Regions from separate parts of the Billgrantia sp. C5P2 genome, predicted to be linked through region 1. Evidence: predicted binding sites of a transcription regulator. Region 1 holds the regulator's gene; the other holds the start of a gene.
What was found. Region 1 encodes sigma-54, which starts transcription at its own class of promoters, with help from an activator protein. Its sites were predicted from a motif close to TGGCACNNNNNTTGCTNT; they were not measured.
Positions count from the first base shown of each region.

Region 1 (5,587 bases):
GGCTTTCCTGACCGGACGCGAGTCGCCCATGGTCAGCCATCGCGCCGCCGCGCTGGGCATCGACCATATCTTCCAGAGCTGTGAAGACAAGCTCGCCACTTTGCGCGAGCTATGCACGCGCCAGGGAATCGAGCTCGAGCAGGTCGCCTACTGCGGCGACGATTTACCCGACCTGGCGGCCATACAGCGTGCCGGCATCGGTATCACCGTTCCCGGCACCCCGACCTACATACGCGCCCTGGCAGACTACGTCACAGAACGCAGCGGAGGTCATGGTGCAGTGCGTGAAATCTGCGACATGCTGCTCGAAGCGCAGGGGCATCGCGATGCGCTGGTCGACACCTACCTCCACGGCAAGCGCTGAGGCGGTCCGGCCATGCTGCGTCGGCTACCTCGCCCCTCGTTTCGTGTCTGGCTGTTCCTGATATTGCTGGCGCTCGGCGGGCTGATCGCCTGGCTGGACCCGTGGCAGGCACCCGCCCCCGGCCCGGTACCTACCGACGAAGCCGGCGAACCCGACTTCTATCTGGAACAGGCGCAACTGACCCGCTTCGATGCCGACGGTCGGGCCCACCAGCGACTGGAGAGCCCGCGTCTGGTGCATACGCCCCACGACGACGTTATTCGCGCGGTCACGCCACTGGCCCACCTGATCGACCGCGAGGGACGGCTATGGGTGGCAAGCGGCACGGAAGGCCGCCTCGGCCCGGGCGGCAATCCCTTGACGCTCTCGGGCGATGCACGACTCTTCGCTCCCGAAGAGCGCTGGCAGCTCGACACCGAGACCCTGCACTTCGATGCCAACGTGGGGCACGCCTGGAGCGACACGCCCGCCCTGCTGCAACAACCGCCACAGCGCATGCGCGGCGATCACTTCGACGCCTGGATCCATGACAATCGGGCACGTTTGACCGACAATGTGCGCGGCCACCATATCCCGGAAGGCGCCCAGCCGGGGCAAGCCGACGCCGTCAACCTAGAGGATTTCACGCCATGAAGCGATGCAGGCTCCCGACCCTCCACTGGCCATTCCCCCTGGCGCTGGCTGGCGTGGCGTTGATCACCCTGGTGGGCATCGGTCCGGCCATGGCACAGCAGCGTGACGCCGAGCAGCCCATTGAGGTCGAAGCCGACCAGCTCGACCTCGACGATCGTGCCGGTACCGCGGTCTATCTCGGCGACGTCGACATTCGCCAGGGCAGCATGCGACTCACCGGCGACCGGGTCGAGTTTCAGCGCAATGCCGCCGGCGAACTCTCGCGCGCCACGGCCCGCGGCGAACGTGCCTACATCGAACAGCAGCCCGACCCCGACCAACCCGTGGTGCGCGGCTGGGGACGTACCATCGTCTATCACGTGGCCGAGCGAAGAGTGGAACTGATCGATCGCGCCGAACTGCACCAGGGTGGCGATACCTTCGACGGTGGCTACCTGGAATACTTCCTCGACCGTCGCGTGGTTCAGGCACGCGCCCAGGGCGAAGGTGTCGAAGGTAGCCAGCGTATCCGCATGACCCTGCAGCCGGAGCGCTGAGGTGCCAATGAAAACCCTGTACGCCCGAAACCTGGCCAAGAGCTACAAGCGCCGCCGCGTGGTGCACGACATCAGCCTCTCCATCGAGCAGGGCTGCGTGGTCGGCCTGCTCGGGCCCAATGGGGCCGGCAAGACCACTTCGTTCTACATGATCGTCGGCCTGGTGAAGGCGGATGCCGGCGAGGTCCATATCGACGACCTGGATCTCTCGCAAAGCGCCATGCACGAGCGCGCCCGGGCGGGTATCGGCTACCTGCCTCAGGAAGCCTCGATCTTTCGCAAGCTGTCGGTGGCCGACAACATCATGGCCATCCTCGAGATGCGCAAGGATCTCGATCGTCGTGGACGACATGCGCGACTCGAGCAACTTCTGGAAGACTTCCATGTCACCCACATTCGCGACAACCTCGGCATGAGCCTCTCGGGCGGTGAACGCCGACGTGTCGAGATCGCCCGTGCGCTGGCCACGGAGCCGGCCTTCATTCTGCTCGACGAGCCCTTCGCCGGTGTCGACCCGATCTCGGTGGGCGAGATCAAGGGCATCATCCGCCAGCTCAAGGCACGCAACATCGGCGTGCTGATCACCGACCACAACGTTCGCGAGACCCTCGACATCTGCGACTCGGCCTATATCGTCGGGGACGGCCAGATCATTGCCGAAGGGAACGCCGAAGCCATCCTGGCCAACCAGCGGGTGCGCGAAGTCTATCTGGGCGAGGATTTCCGTCTGTAGTATAATCCCGCGCATCAAGCAAGCACCTGATCCTTATTGCAACTGCATAAACAGGCATGAATATTGCCGATGGCATGTTTATTGCAATGAATTATCTTGCAAGTGATCGTCGACCCGACTAGGGTAGAGTTTTCCGGCAGATGAGCCCCATTACCTCATGGCCATGAAAGCATCCCTGCAACTGCGTGTCGGCACTCAGCTGACCATGACTCCCCAACTGCAGCAGGCCATTGCCCTGCTGCAGCTCTCGACCCTAGATCTACGCCAGGAGATCCAGCAGGCACTCGAATCCAATCCCATGCTGGAACTCGATGACGACTTCGGCGAACAGGCTGTCAGCGAAACCCCCAGCGATGAGTGGGCCGACGAGATACCCAACGAGCTGTCCACCGACAGCGATTGGGCCGACACCTATCCCGATCATGGCACGAGCTCCGGAGGCGCCACCGGCGAAGGGCCGGATTTCGAGCGCCAGGCCTCGGTGCAGACGCTGACCGGCCATCTGATCTGGCAATTGGCGATGACCGACTTGAGCGACCGCCAGCGCCTCATTGCCGAGAGCCTGATCGATGCCGTCAATGGCGCCGGTTACCTGGCACAATCCCTGGAGGACATTCGCGACGGCCTGCGCCGACAGGGCCTGGAGGGCCTGCCCACCCGGGAAGTCGAACAGGTCCTGCTGCGCCTGCAGCAGTTCGAACCCACCGGCGTATTCGCCCGCGACCTGCGCGAATGCCTGATGCTGCAATTGGCCGCGCTGCCCGACGATACGCCACTGCTGCCCCAGACCCGTCGCCTGGTACGCCAATTCCTCGAGGCACTGGCCTCCGATGACCGCCGCCTGCTGAAACGCCGCCTGGGCCTGGACGACGAATCGCTGGACGATGTCATCGCCCTGGTTCGCTCGCTGGACCCCCGCCCCGGCAGTGCCTACGCCGAAGTGAGCAGCAGTTACGTCACACCGGACCTGGTCGCCTACCACGACGAATCCGGCTGGCGCGTGGAACTCAACGCCGAAGCGCTGCCGCGGCTACGCATCCAGCCCGACTATGTCGCGCTGGTGCGGCGTGCGGACAAGAGCCAAGACAACCAGTTCCTCAAGGATCATCTGCAGGAAGCCCGCTGGTTGATGAAGAGCCTCGCCAGCCGCAACGACACCCTGCTGAGAGTGGGGCGGGAGATCATGGCACGTCAGCTCGAGTTTCTCGAACAGGGCGAAGAGGCCATGAAACCCCTGGTGCTGGCCGACATCGCCCAGGCCGTCGAGATGCACGAGTCGACCATTTCGCGAGTGACGACGCAGAAGTTCATCCACACCCCACGTGGCGTCTTCGAGCTCAAGTACTTCTTCTCCAGCCATGTCGGCGGAAACGGTGACGGGGACGTTCACTCCAGCACGGCGATCCGCGCCCGTATCCGCAAGCTCGTCGCCGATGAACCGCCGCGCAAACCGCTCTCCGACAGCCGCCTGGTGGAGCTGTTGGCCGAGGATGGCATCCAGGTCGCCCGCCGCACGGTTGCCAAGTACCGCGAAGCTCTGGGAATCCCCTCCTCCAGCGAGCGCAAGCGTTTTCGTTGACGCCACGACATAACGCTGACCCCGGGCAATCCAACCGCCAGAGGGGGGTATGCAGGGCAGGAAAAAGGGTTACAATCGAGCTACCACTCGAAGGACGAAGGAGCTTGTCATGCAAGTCAACATCACCGGCCATCATGTTGAACTGACCGATTCACTGCGTGACTACGTGAGCGAGAAGCTGAGCCGCGTCCAGCGACATTACGACAACATCACCAATGTGCAGGTCACGCTCTCGATCGAGAAGGAGCGCCAGCAGGCCGCCTGCACGCTGCACGCCGCCGGCGCCGACCTTCATGCCGAAGCCTCCGATCAGGACATGTATGCCGCCATCGATGCGCTGACCGACAAGCTCGACCGTCAATTGGTCAAACACAAGGAAAAAGCCCAGGCTCGCGCCCAGGGCGCCGGCATTCGCTGAGCTGCCATGACATTGGAAACCATCCTGCCCCCGGAACGCGCGCTGTTCGACGTTCCCGGGGGTAGCAAGAAGAGGGTGCTGGAGTTCTTCAGCACCTTCATTGCGCAGAACACTCCGAGCCTCGACAGCCAGGAAGTCTTCGGCAGACTGGTCGGTCGCGAGAGGCTGGGCAGTACCGGCATCGGCAATGGTGTGGCCATCCCCCACGCCCGTAGCCCTCACTGCCATAGCCCAGTGGCTGCCTTTCTCAAACTGGCCGAGCCCATCGACTTCGACGCCATCGACGGAGAGCCGGTCGACCTCGTCTTCGTGCTGTTGGTGCCCGAGGAGGCCGACGATACGCATCTGTCGCTGCTAAGCCAGGTGGCCAGCGTCATGAACGATGCCGAAACGCGCGCACGTCTGCGCAAGTGCGAAAGCCAGCGCGAACTCCACGAGCGTCTCATCGAAGCGATTCGACGACAGTCCTCGGCCTGACCTCCCCCTTCGCCGTTCGGCCGGCCCCTGATCAGGAGAACCATCATGCAGCTTGTGATCATCAGCGGCCGTTCCGGTTCCGGCAAGTCGATCGCACTGCAAGCGCTCGAAGATATCGGCTTTTACGCCATCGACAACCTGCCGGCGATGCTGCTTGGCCCCCTGGTGGATGAGCTGCGCAGCTCCCCCACGATCCAGACATCCATCGCCGTCAGCATCGATGCGCGCAACCTGCCCCATGCCCTGGAGCGCTTCCCGCGCTTGCTGGAAGAGCTGCGCACCAAGCAGGTCGATTGCCAGATCATCTACCTGACCACCGATGCGCGCATCCTGCTGGAACGCTACTCCGCGACCCGGCGTCGACACCCCTTGACCCGCGGCCGGGACATGACCCTTGGCGAGGCCATCGAGTCGGAAGACGTGACGCTGAGCGACATTCGCAACCTGGCGGACCTGATCATCGACACCTCGCGGCTGTCGGTGCATGACCTGCGAGGACGCATCACCGAGCAGGTGGCCAGCCATCGCGCCGACCAGTTGACCCTGACCGTGGAGTCGTTCGGCTTCAAGGGCGGCGTGCCGCTGGATGCCGATATCGTTTTCGATGCACGCTGCCTGCCCAACCCTTACTGGGACCCGCGCCTGCGCTCCGCCACCGGCAGGGAGCCCAGCATCGTGGAGTTCCTGGAACAGTACCCCCTGGTCCAGCAGATGCTCGACGACATCGTTGCCTGGGTCGAACGCTGGCTACCGGCCTATCGCGACACACACCGCAGTTACTTGACCGTCGCCATCGGCTGTACCGGCGGCCAGCACCGCTCGGTGTACCTGGCCGAGCGCCTCGCCA
Region 1 is NZ_CM128542.1:1,632,812-1,638,398, reverse strand. It holds gene ACRWQA_RS07585 (KdsC family phosphatase) at 1-364, shown strand, start outside; gene lptC (LPS export ABC transporter periplasmic protein LptC) at 377-997, shown strand; gene lptA (lipopolysaccharide transport periplasmic protein LptA) at 994-1,533, shown strand; gene lptB (LPS export ABC transporter ATP-binding protein) at 1,541-2,266, shown strand; gene ACRWQA_RS07565 (RNA polymerase factor sigma-54) at 2,424-3,845, shown strand; gene hpf (ribosome hibernation-promoting factor, HPF/YfiA family) at 3,955-4,263, shown strand; gene ptsN (PTS IIA-like nitrogen regulatory protein PtsN) at 4,270-4,740, shown strand; gene rapZ (RNase adapter RapZ) at 4,786-5,587, shown strand, end outside.

Region 2 (5,587 bases), 1.2 Mb from region 1:
CTCCAGGCTGAACTTCACCGGCGGCGTCAGCACGATGTTCTCGTCGTTGCCCGAGGCGCGCATGTTGTCGAGCTTCTTGCCCTTGGTGGGGTTGACCACCAGATCGTTGGCACGGTTGTGGATGCCCACCAGCATGCCTTCATAGACCTCGGTGCCGTGGTCGATGATCAGCTTGCCGCGCTCCTGCAGGGCGTACAGCGCATAGGCCAGGGCCTTGCCGTCGACCATAGAGACCAGCACGCCATTACGGCGTTCGATGGCGGCGTCGGGCTTGAGCGCGCCGTAGTGATCGAAGCGGCTGGTGAGGATGCCGGTGCCCGAGGTCAGCGTCAGGAACTGACCGCGGAAGCCGATCAGCCCGCGCGCGGGGATGATGAAGTCCAGGCGCACGCGGCCCTTGCCGTCGGGGTTCATGTTGGTCAGCTCGCCCTTGCGGTAGCCGAGCTCCTCCATGATCGCGCCCTGGTGCTGCTCCTCGCAGTCGATGATCACCTCTTCGTACGGCTCCTGCCTGACGCCGTCGATCTCCTTGATGATTACCTCGGGGCGGCCCACCGCCAGTTCGAAGCCTTCGCGGCGCATGGTCTCGATCAGCACCGAGAGGTGCAGCTCGCCACGGCCGGAGACCTTGAACTTCTCGGGGCTCTCGCCTTGCTCCACACGCAGCGCCACATTGTGGATCAGCTCCTGGTCGAGGCGATCCTTGATGTTGCGGCTGGTGACGTACTTGCCGTCGCGGCCGGCGAAGGGCGAGTCGTTGACCTGGAAAGTCATGGAGACGGTGGGCTCGTCGACCGACAGCGGCGGCAGTGCCTCGACGGCGGCCGGGTCGCACAGGGTATCGGAGATCGAGAGCTCGTCGACACCGGTGATGCAGACGATGTCGCCGGCGGTGGCGAGTTCGGTCTGCACGCGCTCGAGGCCCATATGGGTCATGACCTGGCCGACCTTGCCCTTGCGGGTCTTGCCGTCGGTGCCGATCACGGTGATCACCTGATTGGGCTTCACCGAGCCACGCTTGATGCGGCCGAGGCCGATGACGCCCACGTAGCTGGAGTAGTCCAGCGCCGAGATCTGCATCTGGAACGGACCATCCTGCTCCACGGCCGGTGGCTCGACGATGTCGACGATGGCCTGGAACATGGGCGACATGTCTTCCGCCAGCGCTTCGGGGTCCATGCCGGCGATACCGTTGAGCGCCGAGCAGTAGATGATCGGGAAGTCGAGCTGCTCGTCGCTGGCGCCGAGGTTGTCGAACAGATCGAAGATCTGGTCGATGACCCAGTCGGGGCGCGCGCCGGGGCGGTCGATCTTGTTGACCACCACGATCGGCTTGAGGCCTTGGGCGAAGGCCTTCTGGGTGACGAAGCGTGTCTGCGGCATGGGGCCGTCGACGGCGTCGACCAGCAGCAGCACGGAATCCACCATCGACATCACGCGCTCAACCTCGCCGCCGAAGTCGGCGTGTCCGGGAGTGTCGACGATGTTGATATGGAAGTCGCGGCCGTTACCGTCCTGCCAGCGGATCGCGGTGTTCTTGGCCAGGATGGTGATGCCGCGTTCTTTTTCCTGGTCGTTGGAGTCCATGACGCGCTCCTGCCCCTCGGCCTTGCGGTCCAGCGTGCCGGACTGGCTCAGAAGCTTGTCGACCAGCGTGGTCTTGCCGTGGTCGACGTGAGCGATGATGGCAATATTGCGCAAACTCTCGATACGAGAGGGGGTTACAGCTGTGTTCATAGGGTGTGACTCATCAACAGGTGCGCACCTATGTACACATCGATAGGACGTACCCTAGGCGCGGGGTAGGGAGTGGTGGCGCATTGTACAGGTAAGCGACGAAGGGGAATAGCACAACCTCGTCATTATACTCTTCTCAGCCCGGGGCGTGGCTCTCCCCATGCGCCCGGGGGTGCCTTGGCAATGTTGTTGTCCGACAAAGCCGGACATGAATTGGACATTCTGTGGGACAAAATTCAGTAGAGGAACTTTATCGACACTTTTGTACACTCAACTACACAGTTTGTAACTTTGCGTGCTGTCGGGTGGCCCTTTTATGCCTTGGTGGAGCCTGAGCCATGAGCCTTGCCAGTGTCATTTTCGATGCCCGGACTGCTGGAGCAAGACTTCCGCGCAGTCTGGTCATCTTCGAGCAGGCTGCCCGGCGCTGGCAGGGTGGGCATGAGCTGCTGTTGGTGGACGACACCGGCGATCGCCGATTGCCGTCCCTGGCTCAGCGCCACCAGGCCGTCCTGCTATCGTGCGGCTCCGCAAGCCTGGGCAGCCGTTTCAACGCCGCGGTGGGTGCCAGCCGCGGCGACATCCTGCTCTTTCCCGGACAAGAGGATCGTCGTGCCGCCGATTGGCTGAGCCATCGGCTGGCCGATGTCGAACTCGCCGGCGACTGGGACGCCGCCGTCCTGCCCATGCGCCGTCACAGCTGGCTGCGCTGGTGGGGGCTGCTCCAGCGCCTCTCGCCGATGGACACCTACTGGGTGGCGCGGTCCTGGTTCGATCGCATCGGCGGCTTCGACCCCCAACTGGGAAGCGATGCGCTGCCCGATCTGCTCGAGCGGCTGCGGGCGTGCCAGGCAAGGGTATCGATCGAGGTCGCGTAGTTCCCACTTCGCATTGCGCACTTCTTTGGTGCGCCCTGGTCACGCTTGCACCAATTTAGTGCCATGTCGGAGCCCTGATGGGGCTCACTGAGGCTGGTCGAGCAGGCTTGGTGCAGCGCGAGACAGAGCGGTGCAAATTCTTTTCTTGTAAAAACAGATGCTTAATTTTTTTCTGGGCTCGCATGGTGCATTTTTGGCATGGCTCCTGCATTTATGTGGGCAGCTCTCCATGCTTGTGCATGGCGACGTGGGCAGCAGGCCCACCGCGTGTTACAACAGGCGCTGCGATGCAACCAGCGCCAGTGGACTTCAGCCAAACGAATCGAGCCACAGCTCAAACGGAGGACACAAATGTCAGCCAAGACTCTCGCCCTGATCGAAGAACATGATGTGAAGTGGGTTGATCTGCGCTTCACCGACACGCGGGGCAAGGAACAGCACGTCACCATTCCGGCCCGTGACGTCGATGAGGAATTCTTCGAGAACGGCCAGATGTTCGACGGCTCCTCCATCTCCGGCTGGAAGGGCATCAACGAGTCCGACATGATTCTGCGCCCGGAAGACGGCACCGCCTTCCTCGATCCGTTCACCGAAGACGCGACCCTGGTGCTGCGCTGCGACATCATCGAGCCAGCGACCATGCAGGGCTACGAGCGCGACCCGCGCTCCATCGCCAAGCGCGCCGAGGCCTACCTGCAGTCCACCGGCCTGGGCGACACGGCTTTCTTCGGCCCCGAGCCCGAGTTCTTCATCTTCGACGAAGTGCACTGGAAGGCCGACATCGAAGGCGCCATGTACAAGATCACCTCTGAAGAGGGCGCCTGGGCCACCGACCGTCAGGTCGAAGGCGGAAACCTGGCGCACCGTCCGCGCGTCAAGGGTGGCTACTTCCCGGTACCCCCGGTAGACAGCTTCCATGACATTCGCGGCGCCATGTGCAACACCCTGGAAGCCATCGGCCAGACCGTCGAGGTGCACCACCACGAGGTGGCCAACGCCGGCCAGAACGAGATCGGCGTCAAGTTCAACACCCTGGTGAAGAAGGCCGACGAAGTCCAGGAAATGAAGTACGTGATTCACAACGTGGCCCATGCCTACGGCAAGACGGCCACCTTCATGCCCAAGCCGCTGGTCGGCGACAACGGCAGCGGCATGCACGTGCACCAGTCCTTCTGGAAGGATGGCCAGAACCAGTTCGCTGGCGACCAGTACGCCGGGCTGTCCGAAATGGCGCTCTACTACATTGGCGGTATCATCAAGCACGCCCGTGCCCTGAACGCCTTCACCAACGCTTCCACCAACTCCTATAAGCGTCTGGTGCCGGGCTTCGAGGCGCCGGTAATGCTGGCCTACAGCGCCCGCAACCGCTCTGCTTCCATCCGCATTCCCTACACGGCAAGCCCCAAGGGCAAGCGCGTCGAGTGCCGTTTCCCCGACCCGACCGCCAACCCCTACCTGGCCTTCGCCGCCATGCTGATGGCCGGTATCGACGGTATCAAGAACAAGATCCACCCCGGCGACGCCATGGACAAGAACCTCTACGACCTGCCGCCGGAAGAGGGCAAGCTGGTACCGACTGTCGCCAGCAGCCTGGACCAGGCGCTCGAGGCGCTGGACGCGGATCGTGCTTTCCTCACCGAGGGCGGCGTGTTCACCGACGACATGATCGACGCCTACATCGAACTGAAGATGGAAGACGTCGAGCGTATCCGCATGACCACGCACCCGATCGAGTTCGACATGTACTACAGCTGCTAAGCTGTCGGGTCCGGCGGTCTTCGCCGGCTCGTACCGAGGGGCTCCGCATCGCGGAGCCCCTTTTTTGTCGTACACTATGTTGCGGATGGTTGCGAGGGAACACGTTACTGGCACATCGGTTGGCCGCCAGCGGAGCCGCGGTCGCCGTCTACGGAGAGTACTCATGGGCAAGGCGATCGTGCTGTGTCTGTTGGGCCTGGCACTCGCTCAGGGTGTGCTGGCCACGACGATCTATCGCACCACCGATGCGCAGGGTAACGTGGTCTTCACCGACGACCCCAACCGTGGTGGCGAGCCGGTGGAGCTGGCGCCGCTGACAGTGATCCCATCGCAGGTCGAGGGGCGCCAGTCCGAGCCGCCGCGGGTCGAGGGCGTTGCCCCACGCATGGGCGAGGCGCCGGGCCAGCCCTTCATGCCCTATGACACCTTCCGCATCCGTTCGCCGGAACACGGCGCGGACCTTCCCGCAAGCTATGCCGGCAACCTGCAGGTGGAGCTGGCCATTGAGCCGGAGTTGCGTCCCGACCACCGCGTGCAACTGCTGGTCGACGGCCGGGTGAGCCAGACGCCCATGCACACCCGCGCCTTCATGCTCAACGATCTCGGCCGTGGCGAATACGTGCTGCAGGCGGAGTTGCTTGATGCCCAGGGGCAGGTGCGTCATCGCAGCCCGCCGGTCTCTCTTTACGTTCAGCGAGCCAACGTGACGTTGCCGCAGGATGGTGGTTGAGCCGAGGCGTCAATCTCAAACTGACCGCGGCGTTTCCCCTGGCTCGCCCTTCCTTGTGCCTCGATGCCCCGAGATGGGGAAGATTGATGCCTCCTGATTTGGCGCTCTCGCCATCGGTGCACCATAATGGTGCATAAGAGTTCGCTGCGGTCGCCCTGAAACGGCGCCCTGCTGCGTCGCCGTGGGTTGGCGCGCTTCTTGCTTGGAATGTTCCATCCAGAGTGCTGCCTGGCTTCGGGGCGGTGGCTGCGGCGATCCCTGCCGATGCGCCATGACGATGCAAGTAATGCTCCATGCACTCTGCGTTCAACGAGGGAAGGTCGTAAATGTATCGACGCCTGATGGAACACCTCACCACGGCGGTGCTGTTGCTCGACCACGAGTTGCGGCTGAGCTGGATGAATCCGGCGGCCGAAGCCTTGCTGGCGGTCAGCCTGGGCCGGGTTAAGGGACTCAGCCTGGCGAGCCTGCTGGCCGAGGACGA
Region 2 is NZ_CM128542.1:385,129-390,715, forward strand. It holds gene typA (translational GTPase TypA) at 1-1,737, opposite strand, end outside; gene ACRWQA_RS01755 (glycosyltransferase family protein) at 2,076-2,615, shown strand; gene glnA (glutamate--ammonia ligase) at 2,967-4,373, shown strand; gene ACRWQA_RS01765 (DUF4124 domain-containing protein) at 4,537-5,103, shown strand; gene glnL (nitrogen regulation protein NR(II)) at 5,430-5,587, shown strand, end outside.
Region 2: glnA (glutamate--ammonia ligase) is a predicted target of sigma-54. The motif match lies at 2,810-2,827, and genes of this name have one in related genera.